2 regions of the Gilliamella sp. Occ4-3 genome follow, and region 1 is predicted to be linked to the other one. Evidence: riboswitches for the same ligand, from Rfam matches in the RefSeq annotation. Region 1 holds a riboswitch; the other holds the start of a gene.

Region 1 (8,776 bases):
ATTAGCATGCCACTTAAAGCGATAGCTAGCAAAGAGTGTAAACGCAATTTCATTCAGTTTTTGATCCAAATATAATTAAACATTAAAGGCGATGATTAGTATATAATACTCTAAAACATAACAGCTTAAAATAGATAAATTACACATGCATGAGTTAAAATTATCAACTAAAATCGAACAAAGTCAACTAGGAATGCGTTTAGATCAAGCATTATCCGAGCTTTTTCCTGATTATTCACGCTCAAGAATAAAAGATTGGATTATTAATAATAAAGTCACTATCAACGATGTTATCGTTAATAAACCGAAAGAAAAAGTGCTCGGTGGCGAAATAATAACTATCAATGCTGAAATTGAACAAGAAACTTATCATCAACCGGAAGATATAAAGCTTGATATTGTTTACGAGGATGATGACATTTTGGTGATTAATAAACCTTGTGATTTAGTTGTGCATCCTGGCGCCGGTAATCCTGATGGTACGGTATTAAATGCCTTATTGCATTATTATCCTGAGATAGCACGCGTACCCCGCGCAGGTATTGTGCATCGTCTAGATAAAGATACAACAGGGCTAATGGTTGTAGCTAAAACTATTATGGCACAAACACATTTGGTCGAATCACTTCAACTACGCGAAATTACACGCGAATATGAAGCTGTAGTTATGGGGATTATTACCGCAGGAGGAACCGTTGATCAGCCTATCACCCGTCATCCAACCAAACGCACACATATGGCTGTATTCCCAACGGGTAAACCAGCGGTTACCCATTATAGAGTGATGGAAAAATATCGCCTACATACACGTTTGCGATTGCGCTTAGAAACAGGGCGAACTCACCAAATCCGTGTGCACATGGCACATATTGCTCACCCACTAATTGGTGACCCACTCTATGGTGGAAGACCAAGGCCGCCTAAGGGGGCTAGTGAATCCTTCATTCAAACCTTACGCGATTTTAATCGCCAAGCATTACACGCTACCATGTTGCGATTATATCATCCTATAACAGGTGAACAAATGGAATGGCATGCTCCTATTCCTGAAGATATGCAAAATTTAATACAAGCTTTACAAGAAGATACCGAACAGCATAAAGATGAACTAGATTGGTGATAAATATGATTAAATCGATTTACCCATATTGGACAGCCCCAAAAAAAATTCATGCCTTTACTTCAACACGGACTGGTGGCGTTAGTTTAGCGCCATTTGCAAGTTTAAATATGGGAAATCGAACTGGTGATAATTCAGAACATATTGCTGAAAACCGCCGAAGAATTATTCAAGCCGAACAAATACCAAGCGAACCGTATTGGTTAACGCAAACTCACAGCACAACAGTGCTTGATATATCACAAATTGCTTTACAGCCTCCAACAGGTAACATCGATTCTTATCAAACTTTTGAAGCTGATGGATCATATACCAATCAACCTAAGCAAGTTAGTGTGGTGTTAACCGCAGATTGCATGCCTGTACTTTTTTGTACAACAAAAGGTGACGAAGTTGCAGCTGCCCATGCCGGTTGGCGAGGATTATGTAATGGTATATTAGAAGAAACAATCAAAAAATTTTCAAGCTCACCATCAAACATCATTGCTTGGATGGGACCAGCCATTAGTGTCAAAAAATTTGAGGTAGGTATTGAAGTCAAACAACAATTTGAAAAAGTCGATCCAAAAGCACAAGAAGCGTTTAAATTGATCAACCCAACTGAACAAAAATACCTAGCAGACCTATATCTAATTGCCAAACAACGTTTACAAGCAGTAGGAGTAACGCAAATTTTTGGTGGTGATTATTGTACTTATACTGAACAAGATGAATTCTTCTCTTATCGACGTGAAAATAGAACTGGTAGAATGGCATCAATGATCTGGTTTGAATAAAAGAGTTTTTTTAAGCTAAAAACCTTCAATTTTTAGCTGCTTTGTAAAATATTTATAGTATAAAGATCTGCGGTAAATGTTAATATATAAAATTATAATATTTAAACCGCCATAAGATCTGAAGGCTTTCTATTGTTCAATTGTTATTTTATTTCGCTAACAAAAGAAGGTAATTCCCAAGCCCCACCGTCAAAACCTAAGCATTCACCAGTACTTATATTAGAGGAAAGCATAAATTTATGTCCATTCCAAGTCCAGCTAGATTTTTCTAAACAATCTCCCTCACCTCTTAGCTTAGCTATACTGGATATTGTTCCATTTTTGTATGTATTGCCCTCATTATTTATAAATTTTATATTTTTATTACTTAGTTTAGCAGTGTTAGAAATTATCCAATAGGCGTTACCTGAGTTATATGCGCTAAACCAACACCTAGTTTCAAGTAAATCGTGGTTATTATCTAATTTAATTAACCGAAATCTTTTATCATATCCTTGTGTTTCATCATAATAAGGATCTTCTAAATCATAAGCATCACATTTAGCTTCATGTATATAGCGTTTTTTGAATTGAGGGAATATTTTAATTACTTCATTGGTATTAAGTTTTTGACTTTGTTCTGGAGCAATTACTTTACCTTTTTTTATAGTTGGTACAGGTATTGGTGCATAAACGTTTGATTCATTTTTATTACCATGTGCTATAACTGCGCCAGTTGTACCAACCCGTCCTTGTTTTTTGTCCATTGTTAACATGACATCATAAAATCCGCCATTGGTATAAGATGATTGACTTCTATTGTTACGGAATATAACTTTTTCATTTTTTGTAAATGCTTGAATAATTTTTGTAGCTTGGAATTGTGACAACTGATAAATATTATTTTGTATTTCTTTTAATTCGCCTAAATACTCTTGATTAATGAATGCAGCCAATGAATTATCTAATTGTTGAGTGTTTTTAATTTCAATATCTTCTTCATCTTCTTCTTTGTTATTTTTTGTTCTAACATAAATTTCAACTGGCTGATTGGCCCCCGCTTTTCGCTGGAATAAAATTGACGATTTTATCACTCCTGTATCAGATATATCACTATATTCTATAACACGACAAGTTAAAGTATTATCACAAACTATATCCCAAGCTATAACTGGAGTTGTAAACAAAGTTAGCAATAAACAATAGCAAAAACGCATGACAGTTAATTCCATATAAATAATTTATATGAGGTTATTATAGATTAAACAATTATTCAATTAAAATTAATAAAACTTCTTGATTTTATGAATATTTAATTAGTTCTCTTTAGTACTAATTTATCATTCTATATTGGCAAACTTGTGGCTTTGCACACTCAAAAGCCATTTATTATTCAGTCGATTTTGGTTGATTTTTCCTAACAACTCTATCGTTTCAAACATATTAAATGCACCATCTTTTTCACAAGGAGATAGATAATAGCGTTTGGCTTGAATATGAGTTTCGATATATTGGCAAAAAGGAATAAAATCGCAGTGATTTTCGGCTACTATGCGTACTTCATTTGCTATTGGTTGTACTATTTTTTGATAGCGTGACTGATAACAAAATTTAGGGCTTAGCGCAATATAATCAATAAGCGGATCGACTTTACCAAGACCGTTGCTTTCAATGGCGATGAAATAACCAGCTTTTTTGAGTGGCAAAAGCAATTCAGGTAACGCTTTAACCATTGTCGGTTCGCCACCTGTAATAATAATATTTTTGCTTTTATATTCGCTCACTTTAGTCATTAAAGCATCTAACGTGAATCGAGTAAATTTTCGAAAATTAGTGTCACACCAGGCGCAATTTAAATTGCATCCTGCAAAACGAATAAAAACAGCAGGCATGCCAGTATTATAACCTTCGCCTTGTAAGGATTCGAAGATTTCAACAATACGAAATTCAATCATCATTAACTCCGATGATATTCACAATATGAAGTTGGCGTTTCCCATAGTTTGATCATCGAAACAGGCAAATATTGCGATAAGCAATCAAAAATAAATTTGCTCATTCCTTCTGCGGTGGTTCTACATGGAAAGGCAAAAATTTTACGATCCATTTCTTGTAGTAACGACGCGATACGGCACTCATTAGGGTTATGTTGATTGTAAAGATAGGCGTGATCTAACGGATCGACAATATGTTGTTTAACTATTAGCTTTAAATCGGCATAATCCATGACCATATCTTGGCTTGAGCCGTTATCAATAAGCTCTCCGCTAATTTCAACTAATAGGCGATAAGTGTGGCCGTGCAGATTATGACACTTTTTATTGTGCCCATCTAACATGTGACAAGCATCAAATTGAAACTCTTTGGCTATTTTGAACATTTTATATTCCTAGTTTTTTTTCGTGGGATGGGTTGCGAACCACGGTTAGCGAACCTAACAAAATAAAGGTAACAATATAAGGGATAAAAGTGAATTTGTCATCTTACCAGTATATCTTAAAACGAAATTTAGATGTAATTGCTTGAATTGCAAACAGCTTTATTTTTATGTCAATTAATTCTTACATATTTGATAATCTTGTTGTATAAATTTTGTAAAAAATATTTTAACTTAGCTCTTGAAATTTAGGTTGCAACACTCATTTAGATCACATGCAAATGGATTAAATGTGTTAAGCGTTTAATCCAAATTTATTGCTCAGGAGATAAACACTATGAGGTTAGATAAACTAACAAATAAGTTTCAACAAGCTTTAGCTGATGCGCAGTCAATGGCATTAGGTAAAGACAATCAATATATAGAGCCTGTGCATGTCCTATCAGCCATGCTTAATCAAGAAGGGAGTAGTGTAATGCCTTTATTGATTGCAGCAGGTGCAAATATTGTTAATTTACAACAAGAATTAGCTCAAGCTATTGACCGATTACCCCAAGTTCAAGGTGTGGGTGGAGATGTTATTCCATCGCAAGATTTTGTTCGAGTATTAAATCTTTGCGATAAATTATCCCAAAAGAACGGTGATAGCTATATTTCATCAGAACTCTTTATATTAGCCGCTTTAGAAGATAAGGGCAGTTTAGGCGATCTTCTTAAAAGATCAGGTGTTAATAAAGATAAATTTAGCCAAGCAGTTAATCAAGTAAGAGGTAGCGATAACGTGAACGATCCTAATGCAGAAGATCAACGCGGTGCACTTAAAAAATACACCATTGATTTAACTCAACGAGCAGAACAAGGTAAGCTTGATCCTGTTATTGGTCGTGATGAAGAAATCCGTCGAACTATTCAGGTATTACAACGTCGTACTAAAAATAATCCAGTATTAATTGGGGAACCAGGTGTAGGGAAAACTGCTATTGTAGAAGGATTAGCACAACGTATTGTTAACCGTGAAGTCCCTGAAGGATTACGACATAAACGCGTTTTATCATTAGACATGGGGGCATTAATTGCTGGTGCCAAATATCGAGGGGAATTTGAAGAACGCCTAAAAGCCGTGCTTAAAGACTTAGCAAAAGAAGAAGGTCGCATTATATTATTTATTGACGAAATCCATACCATGGTTGGCGCAGGAAAAAGCGATGGAGCAATGGATGCTGGTAATATGTTAAAACCCGCATTAGCTCGTGGTGAATTACACTGCGTGGGAGCAACAACGCTTGATGAATACCGTCAATATATTGAAAAAGATCCTGCGTTAGAGCGTCGTTTCCAAAAAGTGTATGTTGCCGAACCAACAGTTGAAGATACTATCGCTATTTTGCGTGGTTTAAAAGAACGTTATGAACTGCATCACCATGTGCAAATAACCGATCCGGCAATCGTAGCTGCGGCTACATTATCGCATCGTTATATTTCTGATCGCATGTTACCTGACAAAGCGATTGATTTAATTGACGAGGCCGCATCAAGTATTCGTATGCAAATGGATTCAAAACCAGAATCTTTAGATCGACTTGAAAGGCGCATAATTCAACTTAAACTTGAACAACAAGCGCTTAAAAAAGAATCTGATGATGCGAGTAAAAAGCGACTACAAATGTTAAATGATGAACTTTCTGAAAAAGAAAAGGAATATGCTTCACTTGAAGAAGAGTGGAAGTCAGAAAAGGCAGCTGTTTCGGGGACTCAAAACATCAAAGCAGAACTAGAAAAGGCACGTACTGAGATAGAGCAAGCTCGTCGAGCTGGCGACTTGAACAAAATGTCAGAATTACAATATGGCAAAATTCCAGAGCTCGAAAAGAAACTTGCTTCAGCAACGCAGTTAGAAGGCAAAACCATGAAGTTATTGCGTAACAAAGTGACCGATAACGAAATTGCAGAAGTATTATCTAAAGCGACAGGTATTCCAGTTTCTAGAATGCTTGAGAGCGAAAAAGATAAACTATTGCACATGGAAGATGCCTTACATAAACGTGTAATAGGTCAAAATGAAGCAGTATTAGCGGTTGCAAATGCGATTCGACGTAGCCGAGCAGGGCTTTCAGATCCAAATAAACCGATTGGATCATTCCTATTCTTAGGACCAACTGGTGTCGGTAAAACCGAGCTTTGCAAATCATTGGCTAATTTTATGTTTGACAGCGAAGATGCTATGGTGCGTATAGATATGTCAGAGTTTATGGAAAAACACTCCGTTGCTCGCTTAATTGGTGCACCTCCAGGTTATGTTGGGTATGAAGAAGGGGGGTATTTAACCGAAGCAGTTAGACGACGACCATACTCAGTAATTTTACTTGATGAAGTCGAAAAAGCACACCCAGATGTCTTTAATATCTTACTGCAAGTATTGGATGATGGGCGCTTAACAGATGGTCAAGGTCGCACAGTTGATTTTCGTAACACTGTCATAATTATGACATCAAACTTAGGTTCTGACCTAATCCGAGGTCAAGTTGAACTAAGTTATGACGAAATAAAATCTCTAGTGATGACGGTTGTAACCAAACACTTTAGACCAGAATTTATCAATCGTATTGACGAAACCGTGGTATTCCACCCATTAGGTCAAGAAAACATTAAAGCGATTGCAAAAATTCAGTTAGCACACGTTGAAAAACGTTTAGAAGAACGTGGTTACCAATTGGATATTTCGGATGCGGCACTTGAACATTTAGCTAAGGTTGGCTTTGACCCAATTTATGGAGCAAGACCGTTAAAACGATCGATCCAACAAGAGATCGAAAACCCATTGGCACAACAAATACTGTCAGGTAAATTAGTCTCGGGTAAAACTATTCATCTAGATTTAGTTGGCGGCAACATCGAAGCTCAACAGTAATAAAACTTCAAAAGACAAACCGACCTTTATGGTCGGTTTTTTATGCTTGATACAATTTAGTTTACCTATAGTACTTAGAATTTAATCAGACAAACATTATTTACGCAAAATGGATGTCTGATGAATAAAATAACAACACAAACCCGAACCCAACTAAACAACTCATTTTATACTTTAACATATAGTTACCTGAAACTTTTTGACAAAATTTTTTTAAAACCGTTTTCAAGGTTTTGCAACCAAAGCTCAATCAAACTAGCTTTTTGTTAGTTGTTAAAAGTAACAACTTTAACTATTTTGTCTAGGGTTTTTGCCATTAAGTAATTCTAATTTTATACAGCACAATAATAACTTTTTTTTTATTATAAAATTACCTTAGAACACGTTATATTATCGCCTTAAATAAAAAAGGAAAGATTAAACATGAAGAATTTATTAAAAAAATTATTTATTTTCGGTTGTTTAAGCTTGCCAATGGCAAGTTATGCTGCGTTACCTGAATCGATTAAAGTTGGTTCGGATACGTCCTATGCGCCTTTTGATTTTATTGATGCTAATGGTGAAGTTACTGGATTCAACATTGAAATCACGAAAGCATTGTGTGAAAAGATCAATATTAAATGTACTTTTCAATCGACCGACTTCGATGCTTTGATCCCGTCGTTATTATCAAGAAAGATTGATATTATCTCGTCTTCGCTAATGATGACCGAAAAACGTAAAAAACAGATCGCTTTTTCTGACGAAATCTTTATGACTTATTCACGTTTGATTGTTAAAGAGGGTACTAATTTAATGCCTAATGCTGAGTCATTGAAAGGTAAGCGTGTTGGTGTTGAGCAAGGAACATCGCAAGAACATTTTGCCAACGAGATGTGGCGCCCGAACGGTGTAGTTATTGTGCCTTATCAAAATCAGTTACAAGTATTTTCTGATCTAGTGGCTGGTCGTTTAGATGCGGCATTACAAGACGAAGTGACTGGCAGTTATGCCTTTTTAAAACAGCTACAAGGTAAAGGTTTTTTTTTCTGGTGATGCTCTAACCGATGTGAACTACTTTGATGTCGGAGTGGGAATTGGTTTTCGTAAAAATGATAATGAATTGCGCAAGTCTTTTAACCTAGCTTTAAAAGACCTCTTAGCTGATGGTACCTACAAAAAATAAACAATAAGTATTTTGATTTTAATGTGCACGGTAATAAAAAATAAACCATGGAGGGGTATATTTCTTTAATTTGTCAAGGTGCATGGTTGACTATTATTTTAGCATTGACATCGCTACTACTGGTCATGATACTTGGTATTGTTTGTGCATTAGGTAAACTGAGTCATTCAAAAGTATGTAATATGCTTTGTCAGGCTTATACATCGTTAATTCGAGGTGTACCTGATTTAGTATTGATGATGCTAATCTTTTTTGGCTTGCAGTTTTTGGTTAATAATATAACTGATTATTTTAACGCTCCTTTTATTGAAGTTGATCCTTTAATCGCTGGTATAGTTACGTTAGGCTTTATTTATGGGGCATATTTTACCGAAACTTTTAGAGGAGCTTATCTTGCGGTTTCTAGAAATACCTTAGCGGCAGCAACAGCGCTTGGTTTAAGTAAAGTGCA
Region 2 (8,776 bases), on a different contig from region 1:
TGCTTTCTCCAACTACGGCCAACACATTACATTTATTTCTAATCTTATCACCTATAATGATTGGTCCACCGTTTGAGTCTTTATTAAAATTGGCTGCATATTTAGCATTTATTCCTTGTGCATTGCTTGCACGATATAAGGCAGTTATTATTTTACCATAAGAGACTAGTTTAACTGGTACAATAACAGGTGTTAATTTTTGCCCGTTAATTTCCTTGATAACTTTTATCATTTTATGTGTTCTTAAGAAACATCCTAAACTCATCCATGTAACCAACAACAACAAAAGAATAAGAACAGTAGTAGTCAAAAATACAGTCCGCATATTATCAATAGCTAAATTGATTGTTACTAGTGATGGATCATCGGCCGAAGCGACAGTTACAACTTGATAATTTCCTTTTTTCCCCCCAATGAAAGTATAATCACGCTTAATAACTTGTCCTGTATCAGTGGTAATTTTTACTGAACAGTTATCAACAATACGTCTTGCACGACATGTTCCTTCTACATCATAGTCAACCACAACAGGATTCTGTGATATTTTATAATCATCAATTAATCCAGGATAATTTCTTATGGCCATAAATAAAGCTAACGCAAAGAGAATTATTGCTGCAAGTAATCTTCTTATTTGATGCATTGAGCCTTCTTGCTTTAAATTCATGACTTTTAAAGGGCGAGTTGGAAATACTTCTACTAATTTATTCATCAATGCCATTTTATCAATATACTCCTTATTAAAAATAAAAATTTCATGTCTAAGGCTAAAATTGTGAATTTAAAAGCTAACCTTTAATCACAATAAAATAAATAATTTATTTATTATTTTTTATTAAATTAGAATAAATATTATCATAATATTTACTTTGTAGGAATTACTCATATTGTTTACGGCAATTTGACAAACGACTTCAAATTAAATAACCCTAGAAAACTGCTGCTGCCTTGCCATTTTTCGCATATAAATATCAAAGCACATACAAATATTGCGTATCAATAAATGTCCTTTAGGTTGGACTTCGATTATATTGTTATTGATTGTCACTAATCCATCTTTTTGAAATGGCGCCAGTAATTTTAAATCTTCAGCAAAATAATCATCAAATTGAATTTGGTATTGTTGTTCAATAACATTTTTATCTAAATGAAAATGGCAGATAAGCTGTTTTATCACATCACGACGAATCTTATCGTCACGATTTAAGGTGAATCCTTTCCATAATCCATGTCCTTTTTGCTCAACCTGAGTTTGATAGATTTTTAGATCTTTCTGATTTTGCGCATAACTATCACCTAACATACTAATGGCCGACACACCAAGTCCAAGTAAATCAGCATCGCCTTGAGTTGTATACCCCTGAAAATTACGATGCAATTTATTTTCTTGTTGAGCAATAGCTAATTCATCAGAGGGCTTAGCAAAATGATCCATACCGATAAAGTGATAACCAGCTTCGGTTAACTTTTTAATGCTAGTTTGTAGAATCTGCAATTTTTGATTGGCATTAGGCAAATCATCATCTTTAATTTTACGTTGGGCAGCAAAACGGCTTGGTAAGTGGGCATAATTAAATACACTTAAACGATCGGGAGAAATATCAATCACTTTATTGAGCGTTTCGGCAAAACTTTCAATGGTTTGTTTTGGTAGACCATAAATTAAATCTAAACTAATTGAGTGAAAATTATTTTTACGTGCTTGATTAATAAGAGACCGTATTAATGTTTCATCTTGTTCACGATTAATTAGGCTTTGGATTTCGTGATTAAAATCTTGAATTCCCATACTTAGCCTATTAAAACCAACACTTGCTAAATGGTCAATTGTTTGTGGTGTTATTTCACGCGGATCAATTTCGATGGATAGTTCGGCATTAGCAACAAAATTAAAATGCTTTTTTAACGAGGTAATCAATCGAGTAATTTCAGCATCGTTTAAAAAAGTTGGTGTACCACCACCCCAGTGCATTTGTGTTACCGTGCGATGTTTAAATAATTTTGCGCGTTCGGCAATTTCAATATCTAAAATGTCAAGGTATTTGGTAACTTTTTGTGTTTGGCGAGTAATAAGCTTATTACAACCACAAAAATAACAAAGCTTATGACAAAACGGAATATGCACATAAAGCGATAACGGTTTTGTGGGATAACGAGTTGCCGCCGATAAAAATTCTTGCTCATTAAATTTTTCGTTAAATTCAAGTGCAGTAGGGTAAGAGGTATATCTTGGGCCAGAATAATTATATTTTTCAATTAACGCTTGATCCCATAATTGCGTATCAGTCATGCTTTTTACTTCCGCTTATGTCTATCTTTAGTGTTGTTATTTTTATGAGTTTTTACTATTGCTTTTTGTTGGTTCTTGATTTTGGTTTTAATTTTGATTCGATTAGTTTTATTTAAATATAACAATGTGCAAATCAATAACCCAAAATATAAACTTAACATAATTAATATTGGCACTATGAATTGCTCACTTTTAATTATTAATTGACTGAATAAAAGTAATGGATTCTAAGTTTAAATTATCAGTAGGAATATTACTTTTGGATGATATTCCTACTCATATCAAGACACATACTATCACGATTGCTAATTATATTTTCCTATTATTAGTTTCGTTTTAATAAACTAACAATATCTTCTTTCTTTTCGTCTAATTCATCAAAATCATCAAAGTCGTCATCAGTATAACCAAGCTCTTGCATCAGTTCATCGATACGATTCAATTTGCTATCAAGATAAATTTGTTGATCTTTAGTGAGTTTGGCTTTTTGCTCGACTAGATCAAGTAACATATCTAATTTTGGATCGTTCTCTAATTGTTCTAATTCTTGTTGAGGTGATAAAATCGTTTTAATTGTTTTAGATTGTTTAACAGGTTTTTCTATATTGTTAGAATCTTCGACAATTAAAGAAATAGGTTTTTTGCTCCCCACTCTTGGATCTTTGGTTGTTTTTGTCGAATTTTTATTTTTATTATTATTTAGTTTATTAAAGCGAGAGCCACTTGGTAAACCTTTGTGTTTGCGTTTACGCTTCAGTTCCCGAGATTCTTCATTAATCTCTTGACGGCTTTTTTTAGCTTTCTGTTTTGATTTATTTTTTAACATAAAATCTCTGTCTAATATTAGGGTTAATCATTTTACAAACGTATTTTATCAGTAAGTCCAAAATATAGCTATGATGAAGACGTCATGCTAATTTAAGATTGTAAAAAAATAAATTTATGTATAATCTGAGCCGAATAAATTTGTTAGACCGAATTAGAGAACAATAAAATGAAAAATCACTTAAGCCCTTATCTGAAATTCAATCGTCAAGAATGGGCTAGCTTACGTAATACGGTACCAATGACTTTAACAGCAGAAGAATTAGTTTCGTTACAAGGTATTAATGAAGATTTATCCATGGATGAAGTGAGTGAAATTTATCTACCTTTATCTAGATTACTTAATTATTACATCAGCAATAATTTTAATCGGCAAGCTGTTTTATCTAAATTCTTAGGTAAAAGTCAAAAAACACCTTACATTATTGGCATTGCAGGCAGTGTTGCTGTAGGTAAAAGTACTACCGCTAGAGTACTACAAGCATTATTAACCCGTTGGCCTGAACACCGCAAAGTATCTTTGGTAACAACTGATGGTTTTTTATATCCAAATAGATATCTTGAAGAACATGGAATAATGAATAAAAAAGGGTTTCCTCAGTCTTACGATATAAAAAAATTGCTTAATTTTGTTGCTGATATAAAATCAGGGCAGGCACAAGTTAAAGCACCCGTTTATTCTCATTTAGTTTATGATATTGTCGAAGATGAAGAAATCGTTATTGATAGTCCTGACATTTTGATTCTTGAAGGTTTGAATGTACTGCAAAGTACGCTGAATTATCCACAAGCGAATAATCGTGTTTTTGTTTCGGATTATGTCGATTTTTCAATTTATGTTGATGCTGATGTGTCATTATTACATGATTGGTATGTAAATCGGTTTTTAAAATTTAGGGAGGGTGCATTTAGCGATCCTAACTCTTATTTTAATCACTACTCAAAACTTCCAGAACATGAAGCTACAAATATTGCCAATCGTATTTGGCGAGAAATTAATGAATTAAATTTAGTTGAAAATATTTTACCTACAAAAGAACGAGCGAACCTTATTCTAACTAAAGGTAAAGATCATAAAGTCAATTGTGTTCAATTAAGAAAATAAAATTAAGGAAAAATTCGTATGAAATCAGTAATTCGGTTAGTAAGTAAATTGAGTGTCATTACGTTAGCTATCTCATTATCATTTGGTGCTTATGCTTCAAATGAACAACTAAAGGGACTTACGTGTGAAAGCAAAAAACAGGCTATTGAAAAACAGATTGATTATGCTAAAAAAAATAATAATTCTCATCAAATCCAAGGGCTTGAAAAAGCATTACGTAACTTAAATAAGCATTGTTCAAATGATGATTTAGAAGCCAAATATAAAAAAGAGATTAACGAAAAATCAAATAAAGTGGCTGAAAGAACTAAAGAATTAGAACAAGCAAAATCAAAATCAAAAGCGAAAGCGAAAGATAAAGATAATGAACAGAAAATTGTCAAACAACAAACAAAATTAGCTGATGCTGAAAAAGAACTTAATGAAGCTAAAACTAAATTATCTGATTTTTATAAAGAATTGGGAGCGAAATAAACGATATCAGGCAGAGTATTTCCCGATTCTTGATTTATTTGCTCTTCAACGATATTTTATTATTAACACCATCAATAGTTATTGTTGACGGTGTTAGTTTTACATTTTTTATAAATCTATTGTCATACTAGACTTTTTAAAGCAAAAAGAGTATGGTGTGCGCCTTGTTACGTGGTTCGTGAACCTCCCACGCTAAAAAACTAAGGAAAAATAATGAGTAAAATTACACTACTAGGCGATCAGTCTGTTCGCTATCCAACAACCTATTGCCCTGAAATACTCGAAACGTTCGATAATAAACACCCGAATAACGATTATTTTGTTAAATTTAATTGCCCAGAGTTTACTAGTCTTTGTCCTATCACGGGGCAACCTGATTTTGCGACAATTTATATTTCGTACGTACCCAATATTAAAATGGTCGAAAGTAAATCGTTAAAACTCTATCTGTTCAGCTTTCGGAATCATGGCGATTACCACGAAGATTGTATTAATATCATTATGAAAGATCTTATTAAATTAATGGATCCTAAATATATCGAAGTCTGGGGAAAATTTACACCTCGTGGCGGCATTTCGATTGATCCTTATGCCAATTATGGCAAATCGGGTACTCATTGGGAACAAGTTGCGGCTAATCGATTAGCCAATCACGACATGTATCCAGAAAAAGTGGATAATCGCTAATTTAATCTGTCTTAACAGGAACATTAATGCAAACTCGTAAAGCACTAGTTATATTTTCTGGTGGGCAAGACTCAACTACTTGCTTACTGCAAGCCATTGCTGATTATGGACGTGAAAATGTTCAGGCAATCAGTTTTCACTACGGTCAACGTCACGTAATAGAGCTTGAAAAAGCCAAATGGATCGCTGATGATCTTGGTATTAAGCAAACTTTTATTGATACTTCAGTTATCAAACAAACTACAAATAATGCGTTGATTGATGACGCTCAAGAAATTAAAGCCGCTCAAGATGGCGATTACCCCAATACCTTCGTTGATGGGCGTAATATGCTTTTTTTACTTTTGGCTGGCTGTCATGCTAAGCAACAAGGAATTTCTGACATTATTATTGGAGTTTGTGAAACCGATTTTAGTGGTTATCCAGATTGCCGTGATGTCTTTATTAAATCAATGAATGTATCAATGAATTTAGCTATGGACTATGCGTTTAATCTCATCACGCCACTGATGTATTTGACAAAAGCGCAAACGTGGGAAATGGCTGATAAACTAGGTTATCTTGATTATGTCCAAAAACATACCCATACCTGTTATTACGGTGTTGAAGGGGGATGTGGTAAGTGTCCAAGTTGTTTATTGCGCAATAAGGGCCTACAAGAATATATGGCTCAAGCTAAATAAATTCATTCATCATTGGGTTCTCTCACCCCCATTAAAAAGGAAAAAAGATGTACTTAAATGTTCAATCAGAATCGATAGAAAAAAGTTTTACCCGTAAACAAAAGCAAAAAGCGCTTTACTGGTTGGCTTTTTTTCACATATTGGTTATTGCTTCAAGCAATTATTTAGTCCAAATCCCATTCGAAATTTTTGGTTTTCAAACAACTTGGGGGGCATTCACTTTTCCGTTTATCTTTTTAACTACCGATCTGACCATTCGAATTTATGGTGCTAGTTTAGCCAGAAAAATCATTTTTGTTGTAATGATTCCTGCATTGTTATTTTCATACCTGATTTCGGTACTATTTTTTGAAACCCATTGGGTTGGATTATTAGCATTGACGGAATTTAATAGCTTCGTATTTCGAATTGCATTGGCTAGTTTTGCCGCTTATTTAGTTGGACAACTAATGGATATTACTGTTTTTAACTATTTAAGAAAAAACAAATCATGGTGGGTTGCCCCAACAGCATCAGCAATATTTGGTAATGGTATTGATACTATTGTTTTTTTTGCTATCGCATTTTATCAAAGTAACGATGAATTTATGGCAAATCATTGGATCGAAATTTCGTTAATGGACTATAGTTTTAAAATTCTAATTTGCGGATTATTCTTTTTGCCACTTTATGGTGTCATTCTCAATTTTATCCTAAAAAAGTTAGTTGCAATGCCTAAAAACAATTAATCATTAAAATCTAAATTTTAGTTACTCACCTAAATAAACATAAACTCATTTATTTTTTTGATGAGTTTTATGTTTAATATTGAAAAATACACTAATATTTCACAACACTCAAAGGTCAATATAGCCTTTTATCCTGCGTCGGGCTGCCGAAGGCTTCATTCTGCATTCTGTGCTAGGTTTTTAGAAAATTTTGCCAAAAACTGGCGCTTTAGTATTTAGTTAGCTATAATTTTGATTATTTTATGGCAAAACGCAGCTCATTAAAAAATAAACAATTATAAAAATAAAACACAAATTAACAGGAGGTTAGATATTGTGTGCTATAATAATAACAGGCATTGGCAGTGCTATACCTTAAATCTATTTAAGTTTTACCGTAATCAAAAACAAACTCCATTTTGCTTTTTATTATCAAATCTAGCGAAATCGCCAAGATTGCCGTCGATTTCCAACTTGTTATCCAAATTAGCCATAGTTTTTGCACCATTGTTGTTATTGCCATATTCAGTGAGTTCGCAGGCGTTGTTAGCTCGGACCTCACAGGTTATTAACGGCTCTGCGCCGTATTTGACGCTTGATGGTGGCGTCACTAAATTAACTACAACTGATGATTTAATAAGTATTAAGTTATCGGACGGTCAAGTTCTCACTCCACAAAATAATAACTCAGTGATGACGCCAATTCATTTACCTAATGCAGGTGATACGCTTGCTAATATTGAAATGATAGTTCCGTCATCAAGCGACTCAATAAATATAAATGACTTAGTGACACAAGGTAAATGGGGAGATGATGATGCAGATGGACAGGGGGCTCATAGTGTCACTGCGACAGGGAATGTATCAGTATCGTTTACTGATAAAAATAGTAATGCCGTTAGTCGCAGTGATATATTAGATATTTGTAATGCACCTTATAGGATAACATTAAGTAGTACGGATGCTACTTTAGAAACAAAGTATGGTGTGCCAAATAGAAGTACTTTAAACGGAAATACGGTGTCATATTATATCAACCCAAATTCACAGCAGCCTAAAGTTTGCTATGTAAGGCCTCGTTTGATATTTGGTGGTACTAATTTTGCTGGAGATAATCCTCGCTTTGCGGGTCCATCTAGTATATGGGATCCTACTAAAGGTTTTTTAACACAGTCAATTAATCCATCTTCTTATAACCTTAATTTTCCTACTACGGGGGCTGATGGATTATATTTTGATTTGGATATAGGCGGGGTAGATGCAAGTCAGTTGACCTGGTCTTCAGAAACTCAAGGAGAGATAACAGCAACAGTGAAATGGGTAAAACCTCGTTCAGACTCATTCACCATTCCATGCCGATGGTGCACGGGCATTACTACATATGATGATTGGATTACAAATAAATCCAAAAACGTAACGCGAGTAACGTTAAATGGCCCTAGGGCGAATAATACCCAAATACAATCGAGTAATCCTAGTCGACTTACTGTGCCATTTTTGCCGCAACTATTTGTGTTGGAAGGGAAGAATAGTAGTGGTGTGGTTGTTAAATATGGATTTGAGCTAAAGCAGTGGTTTGTCCATCGGGGAGAGAAATATACTACTGTTCCTGAGCAAGCAACTTGGTGTAGTAGTTTGGGTTATCGTTTTTCGAAGATAAGAGATTTAAGCAATGCGAAATGTGGTGTGAATAATGCTTATTTTCCATGTATAAGCGGCATAGATGGCTCCACGCCGTCGTCCGGTAGTTTATATTACCAACGTCAAATAGGGGCAGGATTTTTAAGTGAATGGAGTGATGTATCCTATTACGGTGATGTGGCAGGTTTTGGTCGTGGTGATATTTGGACGAATGATGCGGTATCAAATACAACTCACTTATATATTCACCGTAATGGTTATGTGGATCAGTGGGGCACCTATGGAGGTGGCTATGCTGTTTGCACCGTACCTTAGTGTTTAGTTCTTAATCCTTGAACTGTGGGAAGTTTATATGTAAATAGAG

What was found. A riboswitch is a leader RNA that binds a small molecule or an ion and turns the genes downstream of it on or off. The one in region 1 is predicted to bind preQ1.
Region 2: it holds a riboswitch for preQ1, as region 1 does, so the genes downstream of both, queF (preQ(1) synthase) here and queD (6-carboxytetrahydropterin synthase QueD) in region 1, are expected to answer to the same signal.

What each region holds. Positions count from the first base shown of each region.
Region 1 covers NZ_LZHR01000118.1:13,407-22,182, forward strand. Annotated here, with positions in the region: partial or broken gene bamD (outer membrane protein assembly factor BamD) at 1-53, opposite strand, end outside; gene rluD (23S rRNA pseudouridine(1911/1915/1917) synthase RluD) at 146-1,120, shown strand; gene pgeF (peptidoglycan editing factor PgeF) at 1,126-1,896, shown strand; gene A9G44_RS12030 (DUF1176 domain-containing protein) at 2,040-3,107, opposite strand; gene A9G44_RS12035 (7-carboxy-7-deazaguanine synthase QueE) at 3,216-3,830, opposite strand; gene queD (6-carboxytetrahydropterin synthase QueD) at 3,833-4,255, opposite strand; PreQ1 riboswitch class I at 4,259-4,304, opposite strand; gene clpB (ATP-dependent chaperone ClpB) at 4,590-7,160, shown strand; partial or broken gene A9G44_RS12050 (transporter substrate-binding domain-containing protein) at 7,584-8,369, shown strand; gene A9G44_RS12055 (ABC transporter permease) at 8,373-8,776, shown strand, end outside.
Region 2 covers NZ_LZHR01000003.1:62,604-71,379, reverse strand. Annotated here, with positions in the region: gene A9G44_RS00450 (hypothetical protein) at 1-721, opposite strand, end outside; gene hemN (oxygen-independent coproporphyrinogen III oxidase) at 920-2,290, opposite strand; gene yihI (Der GTPase-activating protein YihI) at 2,616-3,116, opposite strand; gene coaA (type I pantothenate kinase) at 3,285-4,220, shown strand; gene A9G44_RS00430 (DUF1090 domain-containing protein) at 4,239-4,694, shown strand; PreQ1 riboswitch class I at 4,860-4,904, shown strand; gene queF (preQ(1) synthase) at 4,908-5,381, shown strand; gene queC (7-cyano-7-deazaguanine synthase QueC) at 5,408-6,064, shown strand; gene A9G44_RS00415 (7-cyano-7-deazaguanine/7-aminomethyl-7-deazaguanine transporter) at 6,112-6,792, shown strand; gene A9G44_RS00410 (hypothetical protein) at 7,246-8,727, shown strand.